Linked DNA regions of Flavivirga spongiicola. The main gene of each other region encodes a partner of the protein of the gene in region 2 in a complex. Links are inferred from orthologs where the notes say so. Each region holds a gene or a part of one and is shown on either strand. Other genes may lie near its edges. The genes, in order: meaB and scpA.

What was found.
Region 1: the proteins of scpA (region 2) and meaB are in contact, whole or in part, in a crystal structure (PDB 8DPB), measured with the Methylorubrum extorquens proteins. The link is inferred for Flavivirga spongiicola from one-to-one orthologs. Residues at the interface, in SOR27001.1 of Methylorubrum extorquens: Glu577, Glu578, Asn579, Asp580, Gly581, Arg582, Arg583, Arg585, His596, Ala604, Ser605, Ala608, Asp609, Gly611, Phe612, Asp613, Val614, Asp615, Ile616, Gly617, Pro618, Leu619, Glu625, Arg628, Gln629, Val631, Glu632, Asn633, Asp634, Glu661; in SOR26638.1 of Methylorubrum extorquens: Arg20, Ala21, Ala24, Arg25, Thr28, Ser32, Arg33, Arg34, His37, Thr98, Gly99, Gly100, Ser101, Ile102, Leu103, Lys106, Thr107, Ala110, Ala113, Ile114, Asp115, Arg116, Ala118, Phe119, Ile120, Arg121, Pro122, Pro124.

What each region holds. Positions count from the first base shown.
Region 1 is NZ_JAUOEO010000001.1:4,895,731-4,908,046, reverse strand. Bases 4,242-7,172 are described here. They hold meaB (methylmalonyl Co-A mutase-associated GTPase MeaB), read right to left. Parts: upstream 6,280-7,172; coding sequence 5,203-6,279; downstream 4,242-5,202. Other genes in these bases: Q4Q47_RS19465 (DUF2911 domain-containing protein), read right to left, coding at 6,359-6,913; Q4Q47_RS19475 (hypothetical protein), read left to right, coding at 4,242-4,873. In the rest of the region: Q4Q47_RS19490 (hypothetical protein), read left to right, coding at 1-649; Q4Q47_RS19485 (LytR/AlgR family response regulator transcription factor), read left to right, coding at 891-1,637; Q4Q47_RS19480 (tetratricopeptide repeat-containing sensor histidine kinase), read left to right, coding at 1,639-3,576; more of Q4Q47_RS19475, read left to right, coding at 3,713-4,241; Q4Q47_RS19460 (RNA polymerase sigma factor), read left to right, coding at 7,272-7,823; Q4Q47_RS19455 (hypothetical protein), read left to right, coding at 7,807-8,373; Q4Q47_RS19450 (hypothetical protein), read left to right, coding at 8,393-9,946; Q4Q47_RS19445 (zinc metalloprotease), read right to left, coding at 10,129-10,953; Q4Q47_RS19440 (FdhF/YdeP family oxidoreductase), read left to right, coding at 11,268-12,316. UniProt on the Escherichia coli protein: Binds and hydrolyzes GTP. Likely functions as a G-protein chaperone that assists AdoCbl cofactor delivery to the methylmalonyl-CoA mutase (MCM) ScpA and reactivation of the enzyme during catalysis.
Region 2 is NZ_JAUOEO010000001.1:3,419,734-3,432,117, forward strand. What follows is about bases 4,149-7,147. They hold scpA (methylmalonyl-CoA mutase), read right to left. Parts: upstream 6,745-7,147; coding sequence 4,552-6,744; downstream 4,149-4,551. Other genes in these bases: Q4Q47_RS13815 (hypothetical protein), read right to left, coding at 6,744-7,147. Outside these bases: dapB (4-hydroxy-tetrahydrodipicolinate reductase), read right to left, coding at 1-419; Q4Q47_RS13790 (DUF5683 domain-containing protein), read right to left, coding at 420-1,034; Q4Q47_RS13795 (ParB/RepB/Spo0J family partition protein), read right to left, coding at 1,024-1,935; Q4Q47_RS13800 (ParA family protein), read right to left, coding at 1,941-2,705; more of Q4Q47_RS13815, read right to left, coding at 7,148-7,397; Q4Q47_RS13820 (methylmalonyl-CoA mutase subunit beta), read right to left, coding at 7,387-8,754; Q4Q47_RS13825 (FtsB family cell division protein), read right to left, coding at 8,747-9,070; udk (uridine kinase), read right to left, coding at 9,071-9,676; Q4Q47_RS13835 (c-type cytochrome), read right to left, coding at 9,742-10,158; Q4Q47_RS13840 (PQQ-dependent sugar dehydrogenase), read right to left, coding at 10,285-11,409; Q4Q47_RS13845 (TonB-dependent receptor domain-containing protein), read right to left, coding at 11,433-12,384. UniProt on the Escherichia coli protein: Catalyzes the interconversion of succinyl-CoA and methylmalonyl-CoA. Could be part of a pathway that converts succinate to propionate.

The DNA.
Region 1 (12,316 bases), 1.5 Mb from region 2 along the record:
TGTAGGAACAGATTTAACTAATCTGATTCCATCTATAGATTTTGAAGGAGGATCTCTGGAATATAAACAAGGTAGCGGTAGCTTTACAGCATATCCAACAACAGATCTCAATGTTGATTTTACAAGTGACTATGATTATTTAAGTTTTAGAGATAAAAACGAATTTGTTTTGTCAATTAATAGTCAAGACTTACAAAAGAACTATCGTGTTATTGTAGATGTAGAAACCCCAATTGTGTTAAACAAAAATTCTGTAACAACTACTGATGTAGAAGAAGGAGACACTCGGAATTTTTTGCTTAAATGGGTTAATAAAGGTAATCATCCGATAGAAAGAAATCTCAAGGCAAGTAATTATATAGATAAAACATCGGATAATAAGGGTAATATATTTGCTTCTTTTTTAGAAGTATCCGATCCATTGCAAGGTGCATATATAAAACCAGGAGAGGAAGGAAATGCACTTGTTAAAGTAAATGCTAATGGTGTTGCCATTGGAAGCTATGATGTCGATATTGTATTTTCTCCAAAATATGATGTAAATCGGGCAAGAATTAATGATATAATTGATGACCTAAATCCAATAGAAGACATATTTAGAGCATTAACATTGAATGTTAAAACAACAGTAATTGCAAAAAACAATTAAGGAGGTATTGAAAAAATATAATATCAGATAAATCCTAATAATTATAAACTAGAGGTTAAACCTTATTTAAGGTTTAACCTCTAGTTATGTAAAATACGTTATTAGGATTGATTTCTTAATAATTTTAGGATTAAATCATTTCTTAATAGATTTTATTTTGCAACACAATATTAGTGTTTTTTTGTAGTTTTCAGGATAGCTATTTAAATAGCAGTTTTGTGCTCAAATCTAAAATGTGTTTATGGTAATTGGTAATAAAAAAGTACTCATAGTTGAAGATGAATTTTCTATTGCATTAGATATTAAAACCAGTTTAAAAAAAATAGGATATAATATTGTAGGGATAGCGAGTAATTATAAAGAAGCAATGAGGTATGCAGAGGAAGAGATGCCTGATGCTGTCATTATGGATATTAATATTTCTGGAGAAAAAAATGGCGTTGAAGCAGCAAAAGATATTTATGATAAATATAAAATCCCAATTGTTTTTTTAACTGCTTATGGTGACGACAATACATTTAAAGAAGCTTTGAAATCTAGGCCTTTTGGGTTTTTACTAAAACCTTTTAATATAAAGGAACTGTCTTTTTCAATTCAAATAGCATTACAGCAAAGGGTTGAAAACGAAGCCCCTAAATCTACAATGTCTAATAATACAGTTCCTAATAATAAAATATCAGAAACCTTATTTATTAAAGATAAATCACAACTTATAAGTGTTAAGATAAAAGATATTTTATGGGTAGAAGCTATGGATAATTATACTCAAATCATTACCAAGGATAAAAAGATTTTGGCAAATATGTTTTTAAAAGAGTTCTATGAAAAAGTACCACAAGATAAATTTTTAAGAATTCACAGATCGTATATGGTTGCTTTAGATAAAATCGATAAAATAGAAAACAGGTTTGTTTTTATAGAGGCACACCGAATACCTATAAGTAAAGCATATAAAAGTCAATTATTAGAACGATTAGATATTTTATAATATGAAGAAAATATTACCTTTTTTTAAGAGATTTTTTTATTTCTTTTCCTTATTTTTTTATGTTTTATTAACTGCTCAAACAGACAGTTTAGAACAAAAAATAGTTAAAGCTTCCAAGGAAGAAAAGATCGAAATTTATATGCAATTGGCTAATAAATACAGTAAAATAAAAGTAGATAAAGCCATAGATTATGCGAAACAAGGGTTAGAACTGGTAAAAACTGAAAATAGTAAATACACAGGTTTTTTCTATTTGAGGCTTGGATACTTCCATAATGATAAATCTGAACATGTAAAAGCACTGTTTTATTATAAAAAGGCATTAGAAGTATCAGAGGCACTAAACTACGAATTAGGAATCGGGAAGTGCTATCAAAATATAGCGGTAACTCATGTAAAAATGGGAAATTATGACAAGGCCCTTGATTATGACCTGAAAGCTCTCAAGATTTATGAAAAAAATAACGATGAAAACCTTATTACAGGATTAGTAGGTAATATAGGTTCCCTCTATTCTTGTCGATTAAAAGATGACGAGAATGGTTTATTATATTATAATAGAGCATTGGAAATGTCGAAAAAAACAGGGAATAATGAGTTTAGATCGCATATTCTTGGAGCTGTTGCTGAGATGTATATCCGGCAAAAAGAGTTTGCAAAGGCAAAAAAAGTGTTAAAAGAATCTCTTGATATTGCAGAAAAAGCTAATTACCCAAGAGTTGTTATATCTGTATTGAGTAATCTATCTCTAATTAGTATAGAGGAAAAAAAATATAAAGAAGCATTAATGTATTCTAAAAGAGTATTGAAAATGCGTTTAGAATCTGGGTATACTGAAGATAATACATTAACATATTTAACACTAGCAGATATATACGAAAAACTTGACGATATAAAGGCTACAGAATTCCATTATAATAAAGCATTGTCGGAAGCTAAAACATCAAAAGCTTTGCCTCAACTTTCAAGAGTATATGAAGCACTTCATGAGTATGCTAATAGAAGAAAGGATTACAAGAAAAGCTACGAATATGTACTGAAATATAATAAGGCTAAAGATTCTTTGTTTACCATAAAAAAAGATAAACAACTAAAGGAAGTGCAGGCGAAATTTGGTTTGGAAAACAAAGAAAAAGAGATTCTATTGTTAACTAATGAAAACAAAATTAAAGCATTAGAAAATCAAAACCAAAGTACAACACAAGTCTTGTTAATAATGGGGTTGATGACATTAACAATCATTTTGTTAACCCTATTCGGTGCCTATAAAAATAAGCAAGGAAACAATAAAATTCTTGCAGAAAAGAATGAGGTTATATCACAAACCCTAAAGGATCGTGAAATACTATTGAAAGAAGTACATCATAGGGTTAAAAATAATTTGCAGATAGTATCAAGTTTATTAAGGCTTCAGTATAAATTTGGGAACCATAAAAGTTCTACCGAAATCTTGCAGGAAATTCAGGATAAAATACATGCCATGTCTATTATACATGAAAGATTATATAAATCCAATAATTTATCATTGATTAATTTACAAACGTACCTTGATAATTTATTAAGTCATTTTAATACTAGTTATGATCTTCCAGAACAAAACATAACAATAACTACAGCCATAGATAATATAAATCTTGGTATGGATCGTCTGGTGCCTTGTGGTTTAATAGTTAATGAAATAATAGCTAACAGTATCAAATATGCATTTCAGGATAATACCAATGGTCATATTAGTATAAAGGCTTCAAAAAATAAGGATACATGTACACTTACAATACAAGATACAGGAATTGGTTTTCCAGAGAATTTCGAGATGGAGAGTAGCCAGTCTTTAGGAATGCAACTCATACAGGGGTTGACAAAGCAAATTAAAGGCACTGTAGAAATTATTTCTAACCCCGGTGCATGTTATACCATTACGTTCAGTATGGCTGGATAAATAAAGTAGCTGTATTAACTCACCCATTGTTTCAGCACGTTTACCACTTAAATGAATAGGCTCACCATATTAATTTAGTAGTAGATTAATAATTCTATAAGTTTATTCCCCAAATGAAATAAAGAATTAAAAAGAAATGACAAAAATTTTAAAACTACAAAATATCGGAATCATATTGTTTTCTGTATTTTTTATGATGAGTTGTGATTCTGATGAAGAAAACAACCAAACACCAACAGAGGTTAATATAGAAGAGGCTAAACTTTCCGGTTTCCCATTATTTGGAATACAACATACAGGAATAGAAATTGTCCAACCTGTGATTACAGATAATAAAGAAGTAACCTATGGAGAGATAAAAATTACAGTACCTAGTACAACTTCTTTGGATAATGTAAATGTATTAATCACTTCTGAAGAACTTAATTTGAGTAAGTTTAGTATTTCTCCAGGTAATAATGATGCTGGCTTATCTTTTGAAGATGAAAAAATACATGTATATACGATTAGTACTGCCACAGGTAGTAAAGAAGTATTACTACATTACAATGTTAGTATCATTAAGGAGGTTCCGGAAGTTCCTGAAACTCTAAAAATAACAGGTTTTACTTTCGAGAAAAGTAAAAACCCAAGCCTGTCTGCTGATGTTACGATTGCAAGAATAATTGAAGAGGTAGGCAGAGATAAAATATATGTTTTTGTACCATTAGGTACAGATTTCACAGATTTAGTACCAACGATAACTTATGACGGAACAAAGTTATATTATACACAAGATTCGTCGTCGACATCAACTACAGAATACCCAGCAGCAGATACCAGTTTTGATTTTGCATATCCGAAATCTTTTATATTGTCTGTTAAAGATAAAAATAACGATAAGTTTAGAAGCGCTTCAGTAATTGTAGATGTGATCAATCCTGTTAAAATAGAAACGACTTCCATTACAACGCCAGATACGAAAGAAGGCGATTCAGGGAGCTTTATTGTAACAAAATGGATTAATCAAGGAAATCATATACTTGAATATCAAAAAGCAACCACTTATGAAGATATAAGCCCGGTTATTACCCCTCCGACAAATGTAATTACTGCGTTGAGGTTTTTGCCTGGCGGTGGTTTAATACCTGGGGCAAGCGCAGATGTTAAAGTGCACGTAAATTTAGGTCTTAATAATTTTCCAGAAGGAACCTATAAATCAACGGCCGTATTTTATTCCAAAATAAAATATAATGCAGATGTTAGTGATCTGTTAGAACCGGCAAAACTAACTATAACTTCAAAGATTGTTAAGTAATAAAGTAACTGATTAATAGCAAATAAATAGTTCATAAAACTAATTAATCTTGTACTTGTTTTAAGCCTGAATAGTGATACCTCTATTCAGGCTTTTTATTAGTGAAACTCTGTTTTGAAAAGTTGCGAAGCAAAGCATTCAAAATAGATAGTTGAACTAATCCCGCTGAAAATCGGAATCCTAGGTTTAATACCTCGGTCCTATGGGTGATTTTCAAGGTCAAGAGCTTGCTTGCCCTAGAGTTTAATCCCTTTTATTAAATAAAAAAATAGTATAAAACTGTTTAAAGAAGTTTAATCCATTAAATCTTTCTAGAGCTAAACAAATATTTAGGTTTTTAATCCCATTAAATAATCAGCAGCTGCAAACGGAGTGGTTTTATTAGTTTCAATAAGGAGCAATTGTTTTGAAAGTTCTTTTTTGATTTTCGGACGATTAAAAAACGCAGATTTTAATTGTTCTTCAATGGTTTGAATGAGCCAAAATTTATTTTGTTCGTTTCGTTTTTTATTAAAGTATCCATTCTTTGTTGTCGTTTCTGCATAGTCTAAAATAATACGCCAAATCGAATCAATACCTTCATCGTTTAAGGCACTACAAATCGTAACTTTTGGTTGCCAGCTAGAAGATTTTTCAGGGTAGAGATGAAGTGCCCTGTTAAATTCTACCTTAGCAAGTTTAGCAGGTTTTAAATTATCACCATCCGCTTTATTAATAGCAATCGCATCTGCCATTTCTATAATGCCTCGTTTTATACCTTGCAGTTCATCACCTGCACCGGCTAATTTTAATAATAAAAAGAAATCGACCATACTATGTACAGTGGTTTCACTTTGGCCAACACCGACGGTTTCAATAATAATAACATCAAACCCGGCGGCTTCACATAAAATTATAGTTTCTCTGGTTTTTCTGGCGACACCGCCTAATGAATCTCCTGAAGCAGATGGACGTATATAAGCATTAGCATCTTTTACTAAATCTTCCATTCTGGTTTTATCACCTAAAATACTGCCTTTTGTAAGTGAACTACTAGGGTCTATTGCCAGAACAGCAATGCGTTTTCCTTTAGAAGTTATATGTTTGCCAAAGGTTTCTATAAAAGTACTTTTTCCAACCCCGGGAACCCCAGTAATACCAATACGAACAGATTTATTTGCATGCGGTAAACATGCTTTTATTATGGTATTTGCCTTTTCTAAATGTGTGGGATTTTTACTTTCAACTAAAGTAATGGCCCTACTTAAAGCTGTAATGTCTCCATTTAAAATAGAGGTCACTAAAGCATCTGTATTAATTTCAGATCTACGCTTCTTTTTAATAGCTTTGATGGTAGATTTATTAGTGATTTCAGAAATTGAAACACCTTTTTTTTCTTTAAGTGCAGATTTTTTTTCTTTTGCCACGAATAAACAAATGTTTGTCTAATTTACTATTTTATTTGAGAAAACGTATTACTGCAGCTGAACATTGATTACAGAATATTTATTTAAGAGGCACAGCAACTTTTACATCATCCCATGCCATTGTTAAAAATAAATTATCAGTAGAATTATCGAAAGCTATAGTAAATTGTTCTACTGTAGCTGGTAATTTCTGCACAGGAATCTCAATATTTAAAACATCATAATTAGGGTTCCACATTGGTTTCATGTCAGAATCGACACCCCAGGCATATTGTTTAGAATTAAATATAACGGTCCAGGTTGTATCTTTAGGAACCGTCCAAAGGGTATATTTACCCATAGGTAAAGGCATGCCTTGTACTTCAAGGGTTTGGTTCGTTTCAAAAGTAGTAGCTTCATTAGCTCCTGTGCGCCAAACTTTATTAAAAGGTACTAAAGCACCAAAAATCGCTCTATTTTTTTTAGAAGGTCTATTATAAAACACTTCAAGTTTTAGATCATTAAGTTTAAATTCTACAGTATCTTTAGGACTTAGCCGTGAAGAAAAGATATTTTCAACAAAAAAAGAGTATAGAAATAGCCCTAATGCTATTATGGATAAAAGAATTAATATACGCTTCAAAAAGGTATTCATATTGGGTGTTTTAAGAGGTTATAAATATACTTTAAAAAGAAATGATTATTAATAATGTTAACACAGATTTTTGAATTTTCTTATTTGAGAAGTGCATTAAATTTTTGATTGAATTGAAAAACAGCTGATTTTTGTTCATTTTGCAGTTTTTTAAGGCTTATAGCTTTACTACAAAGTAATTAAAAGACAAAAAAGGGATGAAAGCGCGCATTTTGTAACCGTTTTTAAAAACATGTGGTAAGCTTGACAGGACAGTTTAAGCCACTTCCATAATTAAAAAAAACATTTTTTTTGCAACACTTCATTTTTTTTATCGTCTTTTAAAATGAACTAACTTATAACCAAAAGTAGAATTAGCATGTTTCAAGTTGACATTATTGAAAAATGTAAACAAAACAATCGCAAAGCACAATTACAGTTGTACAACCAGTACTGTGATGGTATGTATATTGTTGCTAAACGATTTTTAAAAGATGCTACCGAAGCTGAAGATGTAGTACAAGAAGCTTTTGTTAAGGCTTTTACTAAACTGGATCAATATAAAGCAGAAGTGACTTTTGGAGCTTGGTTAAAACGTATTGTCGTTAATAAAAGTATTGACTTTTTAAAATCTAAAAAACAACAACTTGTTGAATTAGATGAGGTGCACCTAAAAGTGGTCGATACAACACATGATGACAAATGGTTAGTAGATGATGCAATTACATTAAACGATGTGAAAATTGCAATTAATAAATTACCTGAGAAGTATCAATATGTTGTGATGCTTTATTTAATTGAAGGATATGATCATCAAGAAATTTCAGAGATTTTGAATATTTCTGAAGTCGCATCCAGAACACAATTATCAAGAGGTAAAAGTAAATTACAGGAACTGTTAATACTTAAAAAAAATGGCACGAGATATTAGAGAATTGTTCAAAGATGATAAAGTAACGGATGTAAAGATGTCTGAAAACCATCAAGAAAGATTTCTTAAAAAGCTAGATGAAGCCATGCCAGCAGCGAACAAATCTAAATTTAATTGGATGCGCATAGCTGCAAGTGTTCTGCTGTTTATAGGTTTAGGGTTTAGTGCTTTCAAGTTTTTTCAACCACAGGTTGAGAATCCAATAGAGGTGGTAAAGACTAAAACTGTTGAAACAAAAACCTTGGGAGATGTGTCTCCCGGACTTAAAAAAGTTGAAGATTATTATTTGGCGAGTATTAATTTAGAGCTATCTAAAATGAAATATACTCCAGAAACCAAAGATCTTTTTGATGGGTATTTGTTGCAATTGGATGAACTTGATAAGGAATATAAACGTTTATCGACGGAATTAAACGAGTCAGGACCGAGTGAGTTAACAGTGAATGCATTAATTGATAATTTAAAGTTTCGTTTAAATCTTTTATACCGTTTAAGAGATCAATTAAAAAAAATAAATGCTTCAGATAGTATTACAGAAGAAGTAGGATAATCAATTTAAAAATCAAAAAATGAACAAGACAATTATAAAAATCAAACTATTAGTTTTAAGCTTTTTTATTACTGGCGGGCTAATGGCACAACAAAAATTAAACAAAGTATCGCAATCTATAAAAGTAGATAAAGATGTTACTATTGATTTAAATACGAGCCATTGCAATATTGTATTTGATACATGGAATAAAGATATTATTGAAATAGAAGCTTATATTGAGGGTGATGATTTAAGCAAAGAAGCGTTAGAGAATGCTTTAGAGGACTGGGATGTCGATGTTGATGCTTCAATGGGTGAAGTGGAGATTAGAACGAAAGGAACAAGAGCAAATACTTGGGTTTACAACTCAGGTTATGGAGATAATGAGGCTGTACATGCTGTATTAGAAGAGTTAAAGTTTGAATTAGCGGATTTACCAGAAGTTATAGTTGACGGGGTAGAATTAGATATAGACTTTGAAATGCCAGAACTTCCCGAAATGCCAGAGGTACCAGAATTGCCTGAATTGCCAGAATTGCCAGAAGGTGTAGATGGAATTCAGTTTGATTACAAAGCATATAAAAAGGATGGTGAAAAGTATTTAGAAGAATATTCAAAAAAATTCGAATCGCAGTATGGTAAAGATTATGCTAAAAAAATGGAAGCATGGGGTGACAAATTTGGAAAAGAATGGGAAGATAAGTATGGCAAGCAAATGGAAGAGTGGGCTGCTAAATTTGATGAAAAATGGGAAGAAAAATATGGAAAGCGAATGGAAGAATGGGGGAAGCGCTTTGCTGAAAAAATGGAAAGACAAGCTACCCGTATTGAAGCTCAGGCGAGACATTTAGAAAAACAGCATGCACAACACGAAAAAATGCGAGAAAGACACGAAAAAGTACGAGAAAGACATGCCAAAGAACGAGAAAAGCATGCACAAAAGAGAGAGGAGCTAGCAAAAAACAGAAAAGTTCTAATTGAAAGATTGGTTAATAAAGAATCTAATTCTAAGGTTAAAAAAACTATTAAAATAAAAATGCCTAAAAAGGCTAAATTAAAGGTTAATGTTAGACATGGTGAAATAGAGTTTGCCGCTAATGTTGATAATTTAAAAGCAGAGTTGTCACATACAAAGTTTACAGCACATAGCATTAATGGAAGTTCTACTTCCGTTAATGCTTCATACTCGCCTGTTTATGTAAACTATTGGAATTTAGGAGAACTAAACCTTCGTTATACAGAAAATGTTGAATTAGCTCATGTTAAGCATATGGTTCTAAATTCAAATTCATCTAATACTACTATAAAGCATTTATTAGGAAGTGCTATCATTGATGGTAATATCGGTGATTTAAAAATTTTAGATATAGATGATGCTTTTTCTAACTTAAATGTTATCATTCAAAATAGCAATGTGGTTATTTCATTACCTAAAGTAGCGTATAATTTACAGTATAAAGGAAATCGTTCGCATGTAAGCCACCCCAAAGAAAAACTTAGCCATAATGCTTCTAATTTTTCTACGGGGAGCCTAGCAAGTGGAAAAAGTATTCTTGTAAATGCTAAGTACAGTAATGTGACTATGCAGTGAGATCAAAAAAGTGATATATTTTGTCATTTAGAGCACTTCGACTGGACTCAGTATAGGCTATAGCGAACCTGCTACCGGTCAGAAAATCTTACTTTACTATAAAATTCAGAATGACACTCTTTAGACCTTTTCTTAATTAAAATGATAAAGGCTGTTTATATATAATACATTAAGTTGAATTGTTAATTTCCATAAGCCCAAGTGATAGATGTTCTATCGTCACTCGACCATCCGGACGGTGTACTGAATCTCCAGTTACAAGTATATACTGCACTTTTCATGACTGAACCACAATTATTATTTTGATGATACGATGGACCATTAGTACCTGGTATCTGACCTCCACCATACTGATCAGAATGTAAATAACCAAGGTTATGCCCAAATTCGTGTATCAACAAAGCCATTGTAGACTCTCCGCCTGCATGGTTTTTAGCTGTATTTACTCTCATCCAGGAGCCAACATTCCCTCCACCGTCTGGTAATGCGGCCCTTGCCCATGCAACTTCATTGGAATTATACCAAGTCCCTATTAGTATATCTGCACTCGATCTATTATATGTTCTACTGAAATTAATATTAGCACTTGATATGCTCCAATGATAAGCAGCCCAAGAAAGTGCGTATTCCAAGTTTGTGGGAAAGCTACTTTCAATATAATACCTAATATTTCTAGAATTATTATAATATACCCCATTTCCATTATAATACCATTGGTTTTTCTCCTGAACATTTCCTTTTTTAGGTGAGTTTTTATCTATATTCCCTTTTAATGCAAAGGGAATCACGATGTCGCCGTGCATAAAACCCTCATCCTTAAAATCTGGTAAAAGATCTACCTCAAAAAAACCTTTTTCAATTAAGTAATTTAAAGTGGCTGTAGCTTCTTTAGATAATGATTGCTTTTCTTGATTTAAACCTTCCTGATCTAAACCATCATTTTGACAACTAACGCATAATAAAATAGTAGCCAAAAAAATACTGAGTTTGAATTTGTGTGTTAACATAATTTTTTAGTTTAAAATTGATATTTAAAATTATGTAATTGTTTAGCATAAAGTTTGAGCTATATTATCATATAGTAATACTTTACTTGCCAATATGTTGTTTTTTTGTGTTAAATAGAAATAAAACTATATTTCTAACTATACGTGCGGTAGGGAGAAAGAGGCGAACTTCTGCCGTGCTCAGTACAGTGTGGCACAAAATAAATAGGCGTTATTAAAAATATTGAAATACTATTGTTTTATAGAGCTTAAGGAGGCTATCTAAAAAAAACTTAATTTTACTAATAATAGAAATAAAATATAGCAGACCTTTTATGAGTGCACCTTCAATAAATAAAGCAAATACACCGGAAGAATTTACGAGCTTAAAAGTAACCACACCAGCGAAAAACAGTGGCGGTTTTAAAGCATTGAAATCAGCGGTTACCCATGCTTCAAAATATATGAAACCTGCAGATGCCATTAAAATTTCGACTAAAATAAATCAAAAAGGAGGGTTTGATTGTCCGGGATGTGCATGGCCAGACCCTGACGATGAGCGCTCATTATTAGGTGAATACTGTGAGAATGGTATGAAAGCGATGTCGGAAGAGATGCAAAAGAAAACAATTGATTATGAGTTTTTTGCAAATCATTCGGTTGAAGAACTTGCCAATTTATCAGATTTTGAAATCGGTAAATCTGGACGTCTTTCAGAACCTATGTTTTTGGCAGAAGGAGCGTCTCATTATCAACCTATATCCTGGGAATCTGCTTTTGAAAAGGTCGGTAACCATTTGAATGCTTTAAATAATCCAGACGAAGCAGTTTTTTATACATCTGGCAGAACTACAAACGAAGCTGCCTTTTTATATCAGTTGTTTGTTCGTGAATTCGGAACTGCTAATCTGCCAGATTGCTCTAATATGTGCCATGAAGCAAGTGGTAGTGCACTTTCTGAAACTTTAGGTATTGGAAAAGGCTCAGTAACCTTAGATGATTTATATAAAGCAGAATTGGTTCTGGTTATTGGTCAGAACCCGGGAACCAACCATCCGAGAATGCTAACAGCTTTAGAAAAATGTAAAAAGAATGGTGGAAAAATTATTGCCATTAACCCGCTACCGGAAGCGGGGCTTATTAAGTTTACAAATCCACAAAGTCCTATTAAATTATTGACTGGAGGGACTAAACTTGCCGATGTGTTTGTGCCTATAACTATTAATGGAGACGTGGCCTTTGTAAAAGCTTTATTACTTAAATTATTAGAGATAGAGGAATTAGAAGGCAACGTGTTTGATAAAGACTTTATTAATGGGCATACGCATGGCTATGATACTTTTATTGCAGATTTAAAACGATTTAATTTTAACGATTGTTTAGA
Region 2 (12,384 bases):
CTTGGAGCATCTAGCTTTTGTGTATGGTGAATTTCTTCCATACTAACATTGTATTGTTTAAGCGTACTCATCATTTTAGCAAGTGTTTTATTAAGTTCAAAAAATATGTTAACACCTAAACTATAATTAGAAGCATAAATAAATGCGCCTTTTTTCTCTTTACATAAAGCGACAGCATTATCGTAATTGTCTAACCAACCTGTTGTTCCAGAAATAACAGGTACTTGATTGTTTATACACTTAGATATGTTACTAAATGCTACCGTTGGAATACTAAAATCTATGGCTACGTCTGCTTTCGTAATGTCATAATCTTTATCATCTTTGTCAACAGTTAGTACAATCTTATGTCCCCGCTTGATAGCAATTTGTTCAATGGTTTTTCCCATTTTTCCGTAACCAAGTAAAGCTATATTCATTTAAAATTTAAAGTTTAAAGTTAATCCGAGATTGCTGGTTGCATCCAACTCGTTGAATTTGTAATGTGGTGCCAGTGATAAATTTTCATCTACATTATACTGCAATAAGTGGGCATCAACATTGGCATCAATTATATTTAATGCATAAAGTCCAAAGGTTACGAGAAGTGAAATTTCTTTGTTTTTCCTAAAAAACTTCTGACCCCTTTCTAAACTTTCCGTAGTGACTCTGGGTGTTGTTAATTGGTTGCCATTAGAATCTTTATAAAACTCATCATCTGTAAAACCAGCTAATCTTCTTTTGTAAGCATCTCTATACCTGTTGTATTCTTTATTATTTGTCACATAAAAATATATACCTGTACCAATAGCACCATAAACTATTGGGATTTTCCAATATTTTTTATTGTAGGCTTGCCCCAGTCCTGGTAATATCGCTGAATAAAATGCTGCTTTGGCTGGAGATAGGGGGTTGATGGGTTCTTTAATTTCTATGATAGAATCTATAACGATTTCTTTTGGGAGTTTTTTTCTTTTCCTTTCTTTTTCTTGTGCTATGGTTGAAAAACAAAATAAAAAGGCAAAGACACTTGCTATTAGAAATTTATTTGGCACCGTCAACTAGTTTTTTAATACGATTAAAGTCTTCTTCTGAATGAAACGGAATTGTGATTTTTCCTTTTCCGTTTTTAGAGACTTTAACGTCAATTTTATGTCCAAAGTATTCAGAAAATGTAGTAATACCTTTTTTAATATATTTTGGAGCGTCTTCATCTTTCTCTTTTTTAGATGCGACTTTTACTACTTTGGTGTCATTAAAGTCACGAACCAAATTTTCAGTTTCTCTAACAGAAAGCTTATTAGATATTATTTTTTCGTAAATATCAAGTTGAATGGTTGTGTCTTCAATATTAATCATGGCACGTCCATGACCCATTGAAATAAAACCATCACGCATCCCAGTCTGAATGATTGGATCTAGTTTTAATAGGCGCAAGTAATTTGCAATAGTAGAGCGTTTTTTTCCAACACGCTCGCTCATTTGTTCTTGTGTTAAATTGATTTCATCAATTAAACGTTGATATGATAAGGCAATTTCAATCGGATCTAAATCTTGACGCTGAATATTTTCAACCAATGCCATTTCTAGCGATTCCTGATCGTTAGCAATTCTAATATACGCCGGAATAGTTTCTAAACCATTTAATTTTGAAGCTCTATAACGACGCTCTCCAGAAACTAATTGATAGCTGTTAAATCCTAATTTTCTAACAGTGATAGGTTGAATGATCCCTAATTCTTTGATAGATGATGCTAATTCGCGTAATGATTCTTCACTAAAATTAGTACGTGGTTGAAAAGGGTTAACCTCAATAAAATCAATATCTAATTCTACTATATTTCCAATAACTTTATCGGCGTTTTTATCTTGAACCGACTGAATATCGTTATCAGGGTCTTTTAATAATGCAGATAAACCTCTACCTAAAGCTTGTTTTTTTGTTGCCTTAGCCATAATATTTAAGAGTTTTTATTGATGATTTCTTTTGCCAAACTTAAGTAATTGTTAGCACCTTTACTACTGGCATCATAATTAATTATAGTTTCTCCATAACTAGGTGCTTCACTTAGACGTACATTACGCTGAATGATGGTATTAAAAACCATGTTGTTAAAATGTTTTTGAACTTCTTCAACGACCTGGTTAGACAATCTTAATCGAGCATCGTACATAGTAAGCAATAAGCCTTCAATATCTAATTCTGGATTATGAATTTTTTGAACACTTTTTATGGTGTTCAATAATTTACCTAAACCTTCCAACGCAAAATACTCACATTGTATTGGTATGACGACTGCATCAGCAGCCGTTAAAGCGTTTAATGTCAGTAAGCCTAAAGACGGCGCACAATCAATTAAAATATAATCGTAATCGTTTTTAATATCTACTAAAGCCTTTTTTAACATGTATTCACGTGCATCTTTATCAACAAGTTCTATTTCAATAGCAACTAAGTCTATATGTGCAGGAATAAGGTCTAAATTAGGCGATTCAGTTTTCATAATAGCTTCTCTAACCGAATTAGAGTGCTCTAAAAGTTGGTAGGTTCCTATTTCAATAGACTCTATGTCTATTCCGATTCCAGAAGTTGCGTTTGCCTGAGGGTCAGCATCAATAAGCAGTATTTTTTTTTCCAGAACGCCAAGCGAAGCGGCTAAATTTATAGACGTTGTTGTTTTACCAACACCGCCTTTTTGATTAGCAATTGCGATGATTTTACCCATTAAATGATTTGGTTTTGTTAACGGTAAAAATACAATTATTTATGAGGAATAAAAACCGAAATTGTTAACAGTCGTCTAAAATCAACCTAGAAGTGAGTTAAAAGTAATTATTATAATTTTTTTGTAAGAAAAAACGATTAAAGATGTAATAAGTTCAGTATTAAACGAATTTTAATATTAGCTATTGAATCTTGTTTACTTTAAATGTTGTGAGTTTATAATCCACTATTTTTTCGTTTTCAAAATATAGATACAAATAGTTTTTTTTCATTAGACTGAAAGATTTACTAATTCTGTACATCCACGTATTTGAATGAATATCATTATAAGAAAACCCTAAAACCTTATTTACTTCATCTCTTTTTAACCCAATTAAGTGGCTGTAATCTTCTTCCTTTTTATTGGTATTGGTAGTTGTATGTCTATTTATTATATAGTCTACATCTTCCGTGTCATCTGTCAATATTTTAGATAAATCGTTTCCTTTTTCCGAAGTTGTTACTACCTTTTTGTTTTTACTGATTAATTCTGCTCCTAAATTTAAATAATTTTCAGCGCCAACACTATCAGGATGGTACTTTATAATGCTTAAGCCATAACTGGGTGCTTCTCTTAGTTTAACATTTCGCCGTATAGTTGTATTAAAAACCATAGATTTAAAATGTTTAACTAATTCTATTTGTAATTGGTTTGATAAGCTTGTTTTTGAATCAAACATGGTAATTAACAACCCTTCAATATCAATATTTGGATTAGATGATTTTTTGATACTTTTAATAGTTGTCAATAGTTTGCTTAAGCCTTCTAAAGCAAAGAATTCACACTGTACAGGTATAATTACTGAATGGCATGCTGTTAATGCATTAAGTGCCAATAATCCAAAAGAAGGGGGACAGTCAATGAGAATATATTCATAATTTTCTATAATATTAGAAAGTGCCCTTTTTAGCATAAATAAATCAATGGTTTTAGATTTATTTATTTCTATTGAGGCTAAACGGATGTTAGAAGGTATAAAATCAAAATGTGCAAATTCAGGTTTTACAATACTATTTTCAGCTTTAAACGTGTTGTTAAAAAAACCTAAACTACTATATTTAATTTCAAAAGGAACAAGGCCAACACCAGAAGTAGCATTGGCTTGAGGGTCTAAGTCTATTAAAAGTACTTTTTTATCAAGAAGACCAAGTGCATCTGCCAGATTTATGGACGTAGTCGTTTTACCAACGCCTCCTTTTTGACTAGCGATTGCAATTATTTTGTTCATTAGTTCTTTAGATAAGGGAAAATAAAAATACAACTATTTTGGAGTATAATAAACAGAATTCAACGATAATTCATTTGAAACAAGCGTGTTACCTTGCTAGTTGTCTTTTTGTTGATGTTTTAACTCTTTTGAGTTTGAATTATGGTTTCTTTTGAAAAGACAGTTCAAAAAATAAGTATGTCGATATTTATTAACGAATCAAAAACCATAAGTGTACCAATAAATTGATAACTGTAGTAATCATGAACAAAGATTTAAGAGAAAAAATAGAAGCTGATAGTCATTTTGACAGTATCGAAATAATGGAGATGATTATATGACCTTTTAGTCTTTAGTTCATGCTCCGCGCAATCGAAATACTCAAGACATACTAAAGCAGAAGTATTGAAGTAGAAAGTGAAAAGGAACGTTTTACTACGGTTATCTTAAGTGAAGAACAGTATAAGCTATAAAATTTTATTTTCGATAGTTCTACTATTTGTCGAATTACTGATTTTATGGGTTTTCATTCGCATAATTAAAGCAAGCCAATAGGAAAACAGGCAAACAAATTTTGCTCAAAATTAAAGAACAGGTACTTTAATCAATCAGGATCTCTAAAATCTTAATAGCTGCATCACTGATTTTGGTGCCAGGGCCAAATACAGCTATAGCACCAGTATCAAATAAGTATTGGTAATCTTGTTTTGGTATAACACCACCTACAATGACCATAATATCATCACGGCCATAAGCTTTTAAGGCTTCAATAACTTGTGGTACTAAGGTTTTATGTCCTGCGGCTAATGACGAAACACCTAAAACGTGTACATCATTTTCAACAGCCTGTTTTGCAGCTTCTTGTGGTGTTTGAAATAATGGGCCAATATCTACATCGAAACCAACATCTGCGTAGCCTGTGGCTACTACTTTGGCACCCCGGTCATGACCATCTTGTCCCATTTTTGCAATCATAATACGAGGCCTTCTACCATCTTGTTCTGCAAAAACATCGGCAAGTTGTTGCGCTTTTTTAAAGGATTTATCGTCTTTTATTTCTTTACTGTACACACCAGAAAATGATTTTATTTGTGCTTTATAACGTCCAAATTCAACTTCTAAAGCATCACTGATTTCTCCAAGAGTAGCGCGTTCACGAGCAGCTTCTACTGCTAAGGCTAATAAATTATAATCCTCGCGAAGGTGGGAATCTTTTGAGTCAATCTCTTGATTAGCTTTTGAATTTGGTTTATCCGAATTTAAGGAAAATTTAGCAGCTTCGGTTAATTTTAATAACGCCGACTTGACTTTTTCGGAATTTCGTTCAGATTTAATTTTGTTTAGGCGTTCTATTTGTTGGTTTCTAACGGTTTGATTATCAACTTCAAGTGTTGAAATTGCCGCTTCTTCTTCAAGTTTGTATTTATTTACTCCAACAATAATGTCTTGACCGGAATCTATACGCGCTTGTTTTTTAGCAGCAGCTTCTTCTATTCGAATTTTTGGAATCCCGGCTTCAATAGCTTTAGTCATACCTCCTAAGGTTTCGACTTCTTCAATTAAAGACCATGCTTTTTGAGCCATATCATGAGTTAGTTTTTCAACATAATAGCTTCCAGCCCATGGATCGACAGTTTTTGTGATTTTTGTTTCTTCTTGTAAATATATTTGTGTGTTTCTGGCTATACGTGCTGAGAAATCGGTTGGTAAGGCAATCGCTTCATCCAGTGCATTCGTATGTAAACTTTGAGTGCCACCAAAAGCAGCAGCAGCAGCTTCTATAGTTGTTCTTGCTACATTGTTGAATGGGTCTTGTTCTGTTAAACTCCAACCGCTAGTTTGGCAATGTGTACGTAATGCTAAAGATTTTTCATTTTTTGGATTAAATTGTTTAACCAATTTTGCCCAGAGCATACGTGCTGCACGCATTTTAGCAATCTCCATAAAATGATTCATACCAATGGCCCAAAAAAAAGATAGGCGAGGCGCAAAAGTATCTATATCCATGCCGGCAGCAAGCCCTTTTCTAATATATTCTAAACCATCGGCGAGCGTGTAAGCCAATTCAATATCACAGGTTGCTCCAGCTTCTTGCATATGATATCCTGAAATACTAATGCTATTAAACTTAGGCATGTTTTTACTAGTATATTCAAAAATATCTGAAATGATTTTCATAGAAGGCGTAGGCGGGTAGATATATGTGTTACGCACCATAAATTCCTTTAAAATATCATTTTGAATCGTACCGGCAAGTTGTTCTGGTTTAACGCCTTGTTCTTCAGCCGCTACAATATAAAATGCCATGATGGGTAATACGGCGCCATTCATTGTCATGGAAACCGACATTTTATCTAGAGGAATTTGATCGAACAGTGTTTTCATATCTTCAACCGAATCAATAGCAACACCAGCTTTTCCAACATCACCAACAACACGTTCATGGTCACTATCGTAACCTCTATGAGTTGCTAAATCAAATGCAACAGAGAGCCCTTTTTGTCCAGCAGCTAAATTGCGCCTGTAAAAAGCATTACTTTCTTCAGCAGTACTAAAACCAGCATATTGCCTAATAGTCCAAGGTCTTCTAACATACATGGTGCTATAAGGACCTCGTAAGTTTGGTGCCATTCCAGCAACAAATCCAAGGTGTTCTAAATCTTTTATGTCATCTTTGGAATAGGATGATTTAACATCTATGCCCTCGGCAGTCGAAAAAAGATCTAAGCTTTCGTTTTTTGAATTTTTTTGTTTGCTATTTATTGCGATATGTTGAAGGTCCTTTCTCAAGATTATTCAGGTTTCTTATTAAAATCTACTTTAGATTCAGGTTTTTCTAAATTAACTTTAGAAAAATCCACATCAAAAAGTTTAGCATAAAACAAATCTAAAGCAATATATGTTGCCAAATATTTGTCTCTAATAGCGTTTCTATATTTACTAATTAAAGGCGTACCAAATAGTTTTGGACTCATACTGTTAGTTGTTACAAGTGAATTAAAGGTTGTTTTTAATGCGGTATCTTGTATATTATTTGCTATACAACCTATAATAGAGCCATTATAATTTAAGTGACTCTTGGCGTTATTAGCATCCCATAAAGTGCTTTCGTTTTTTAAAGCTTTAAAAACGTTAAGAGAATGGGCAGAGACTACATCTTCATACTTTAATCTTCCTCTTCCGTAAACGGCATCTCTTACAAATTGATTATAAGCTTGAGTTTGAGATACATTTTTGTTGGTTTTGCTATAAAAAACCAAAATATCATTTTCAAAAGAATATAAAGCTTCATGATACAATTTTGAATTGAAATCACCACATGTTAGTACAACAGGATGATCAGTATATTGGTATTCTGAAAATGTATTTTCATTTTTACAGTTAAATAAAGTAAGTACTAATACAAGTGTAAAAAACTTAGGATTTAGGTTCATTTTAATCTTCATTTTTTAATCGTTCTTTTTCTGTTTTTTCTGCTAATCGCTTTTCAATTATTGGTTCAATTAATGTTTTTCTTTGATTTATTTTTACAAAAGGGTAAAGGTCTAGCTCTTGCTTCATTTTATTTTCCGCATTAGGGTGCTTGTTAGTACCTAACAATATTTCTTCTCCTGCATGAAATTGTATGTCTTCTTTGATAGCACTTTCTTTAATTTTTCGTTGAATAGTACCATCTTTTAACTGCTTTAAAAAACCGCCATTTTTTTCAATATCTTTAAATAAATCTAAAGCTTTTTCGGTTAGTTGATTGGTTAAGGATTCTATATAATAAGCGCCATCTGATGGATTGTTAACGACATTAAAATAACTTTCATGCTTTAAAACTAATAGTTGGTTTCTGGCAATACGCTCGCCAAATTCATTGTCTTTGTGATAAATAGCATCGTAAGGTAAATTGTAGATACTATTTGCGCCTCCAAGAATAGCACTCATACATTCGGTAGTTGTGCGTAACATATTGGTGTTATAATCGTATAGTGTTTTGTTGCGTTTTGTTGGCGTTGCCAGAATGTAACAATTAGGGTTTGCATTATATGCCGTTGCCAATGTATCCCAAAGCATTCTTAATGCTCGTAATTTTGCAATTTCAAAAAAATAGTTTGTGCCAATAGAAACCCTAAAGTTTACTTCTAGAGTTGGTAAGGTTTCTTCACTATTTTCAAAGTAATTTAAATATTCATTGGCATGCGCTAAAGCATATGCCAATTGTTGCACAATATTTGCTCCTGCATTTTGGTATAACGAAACATCAATCGAAAATGATTTTGTGTTTGTTACTATCGCTTTAAATTTAGAGAAATCATCTTTTAAGTTATGATACCAATTTCCACTTTTTGCTAGATTACCTATGATATCTGTATGGATGCGGATTCTTGTGCCTGACGAAATGGTGATTAATTGTTTTACAAACGTTTCGGAAAGAAATTGTAACTCGAAATAGAGTGGTGTAGACTCAGGATTAATGTTTTCTAATAAATCGTTAATTAAAATGGTTTCCGAAGGAATAATAAACTTAATACTTTCAGCTCCTCTTTCAATAGCATCAATTGCTTTTTGATTGGACTTTTTAACATCAGCTACAAAAATAGATTGAGAAATGTTCCATCCTGTTGACTTTGGGTTAGAAACTTTAGGTTGTTCTTTAAAATCGTCAGCATGATAAAACGGTTTTACAGAAATATCTTCATTAGTTTTCCAAACTAATGTGTCATTGTAATCAGCTCCTTTTAAATCGAACTGTATTTTTTGTTTCCATTGTTTAGCTGAAACCGATTCAAATTCATTAAACAACCAATTATTCATTCTTTTTAGTTTTTAAACTGTCTTCGTATTCAATCAGATAGATTTCTTCGTTGTCACGTTTCATATAATATTCTTCGCGAGCAAATTTTTCTAAACCATCTTGTGTACTGAGTTTTTTTATAGCTTTATTATCTTTTTCTATCTCTTTTTTATAATACTCTTTTTCATTTTCTAAGGCTTCTACATCTGTGTTTAATTCATGGTGTAAAATCCACGAATTGTCATCAAAAAACAACATCCAAACTATAAAAGAGGCTAAAATCAAGATAAACCAATTTTTAAAAGGTTTGAAAAATTTATGTTTAAATAACGCCATTTATAGTTTTTCGTTTATTATGGTTTTAACAATATCAATAGCCACAGTATTATATTTATTGTTTGGTATTATAATGTCTGCATACTCTTTCATGGGTTCAATAAATTGATCGTGCATTGGCTTTAACGTTGTTTGATAACGCGCTAAAACTTCATCTAAATCTCTACCACGTTCGGAAATATCACGTTTTAAACGTCTTATTAAGCGTTCGTCTGTATCTGCATGTACAAATATTTTAATATCAAACATATCCCGTAATTTTGGATTTGTTAAAATTAAAATCCCTTCAATAATCATGACCTTCCTAGGGTGTGTTAAAATAGTATCACCAGTTCTATTATGTTTAACGAAAGAATATACAGGTTGGTGTATGGGTTTATTGTTTTTAAGTGCTTCTAAATGATCTGCTAAAAGATTAAAATCGATAGAACGTGGGTGATCAAAATTTATTTTTACACGTTCTTCATAAGATAAATGCGTGGTGTCTTTATAATAGGAATCTTGCGAAATCACTCCAACTTCACCTTCGGGAAGCTCATTCAATATCTGATTTACAACAGTGGTTTTGCCACAGCCGGTGCCTCCTGCAATTCCAATTATAAGCATTATTAATCTAGTTTAATTAGCTTTTACAAAGTTAGTTAAATGTAGTTATTTAAATGAGAAACTGCCTATTTTTTTATTTTTGAAACCTCTACTTCTGTGACTATTTTATCATTTTTATTTCCCCAGCTATTTGTAATATAGTTCATAACATCAGCAACTTCATCATTACTTAAACCCATGGGGGCCATATAACCGTTATATGTTTGTCCATTAACAACGATTTCACTTTTTTGACCATATTTAATACCTCTAATGCTAGCTTCTCGATTTTTTATAAGATAATCTGAATTAGCTAGTGGCGGATATACCTTTTCTACGCCTTTGCCATTGGGTAAATGGCAGGATACACAAAAGTCCGTATAAATTTCATGCCCTCTTTGTATACTTTCTTTTAAAGGATCTGTTTGCGATTTGTTATTTTGATTTGTATAAATAATGACTACAGAAGATAGTGTTATTAAGCTTACTATAATTAATTTCATGTGTTTATATCTATTGTTTTTTATTTATCACATGTAGCTTCCATTATAATCATTCCATTGGGTATCGACTGTTCGTTATGGAAGTTTCATGTACTATTAAATTTTCAGTGATGGTTGTTTTGATTCTTAATTTTCAGGAATAATCTTTACAATACCTAAACCTTCAATGGCAGCATAAATATAACCATCTGGTGCCTCTAATAGATTTCTAACGCGACCTAAACCTTCAAACAGTTTTTCACGTTTTACTACTATATTGTTTTCTAAAACTAGTCTTTCAGTGTATTCAAATTTTAAAGAACCAACCAGAACATTACCTTTCCAATTTGGATATATGTCCGAAGAAACAAAAGTCATACCACTGGGAGCAATAGAAGGCACCCAATAGAATAAAGGTTGTTCCATGCCTTCTTTTTCAGTAATATCTGTGAACGTTGTGCCACTATAATTAATACCATATGATATAACTGGCCATCCGAAGTTTTTCCCTTTTTGGATGATATTAATTTCGTCTCCACCTCGTGGGCCATGTTCATGAGTCCAAATAGCTCCTGTAATTGGATTTTTTATCATGCCTTGTGGATTTCTATGGCCATAGCTATAAATAGCAGTTTTTGCATTGGCAGTATTTATAAAAGGGTTGTCTTCCGGAATACTTCCATCATCATTTAGTCTGTAAATTTTGCCACCATCCCGGGTAATATCTTGTGGATTTACATCTCTGTTGCCTCGATCTCCTATAGAAAAATACAAGTACCCTTCGTTATCAAACTCAATGCGTGCCCCCCAATGTTGCCCTTTTTTTGTATTTGGACCGGCTTTATAAAGTAATTGTTTCTCAACTAAAGTGTTATTGTCTAGTTTAGCTCTTAAAATGGCAGTATTTCCTCCATCTTCATCGCCTTCGGGAGATGCATAAGATATATAGAGCCATCCGTTGTTTTTATAATCAGGATGTAATTCTAAATCCATTAAACCGCCCTGACCACGTACGTATATTTCCGGCAATCCTTCAATACTTGTTTTTACACCGTCTTTAAAATGAATAAGCTCCCCGGCTTTTTCAGTAATAAGCATGCTTTCGTCGGGTAAAAGGACCATACCCCAGGGAATATTTAAATCAGGAACAATGACTTCGGTTGTATAATTAATATTAGTGGGCGTTTCTGCTTTGACTTCAGATTCTGTTTGTTGTGCACATGACATGCATGAAATGAGGATTATTGATAAAAATGAATAAATATTTCTCATGGCTTTTTTTATTTAAAGATACTCTAAAACATATAATTTATATGTACTCCCGTATAATAATTTACGGGGTTCCCAGGATAATAATACCTTGGTGGATTACCGTTAAAACCAGATGCATTTATTAAAACTTGTGAAGCATAGGCTTTGTCAAAGATATTATTTATACCTAAGAAAATATTTAAGTTTAGCTTTTTATTAAGAGATGTTTTATACCCGATTTTAAAATTTGTTAAACTATAACTATCTGAATATAGGCTGTTATTATCAGTAATAGGCATGTCACCTACATATTGAAAGTTGATATTTCCGTAAATTCCAAATGATGATTCTACATGGATTCCTGTGTTAAAAACATCTGAAGGAACTCCTGTTAAATCATTTCCTGAAAAATTATTATCACCATCAATAAATTCTTTGAATTTAAAATTATTGAGTGTGTAGTTTACAAACGAGTTTATAGATAGTGCTTCAGTCTGGAGCCATTCATAATTTAATGATAATTCTAATCCATCATGTTGTGTGCTTCCAGCGTTTATTCCAATAAACTCATCTTGAGTCGTCCTACGAGATACCAAAAGATTTTTAATCGCTAAACGATAAATTGCCAAATTAAATTGTAAACGATTATTTATTAAAGCACCTCGGGTACCAATTTCAAAATTCCACCCCGTTTCAGGTTTAAGATTAGTATTTATTTGTCCGTCAGGTAGCAAGGTTTCATTTAATGTGATAGGAGAGAAGCCGTGGCTAATATTTGAATAAAGACTAACAGCTTTGGAAAGCAGATGAGATATACCAAATTTTGGAGATAGGATATGCTTAAATTTAAAGTTACCTGATTGATCCGGATTATTTTCAGAAACTGGAAATCTGTCATTTAAACTATATGATGTTTGATTTAAATTTAAACCTATTGAAAGTGTCGTTTTTTCTGAAAGCTCATAAACAGTTTCAAAAAATGCGTTATAATAATTT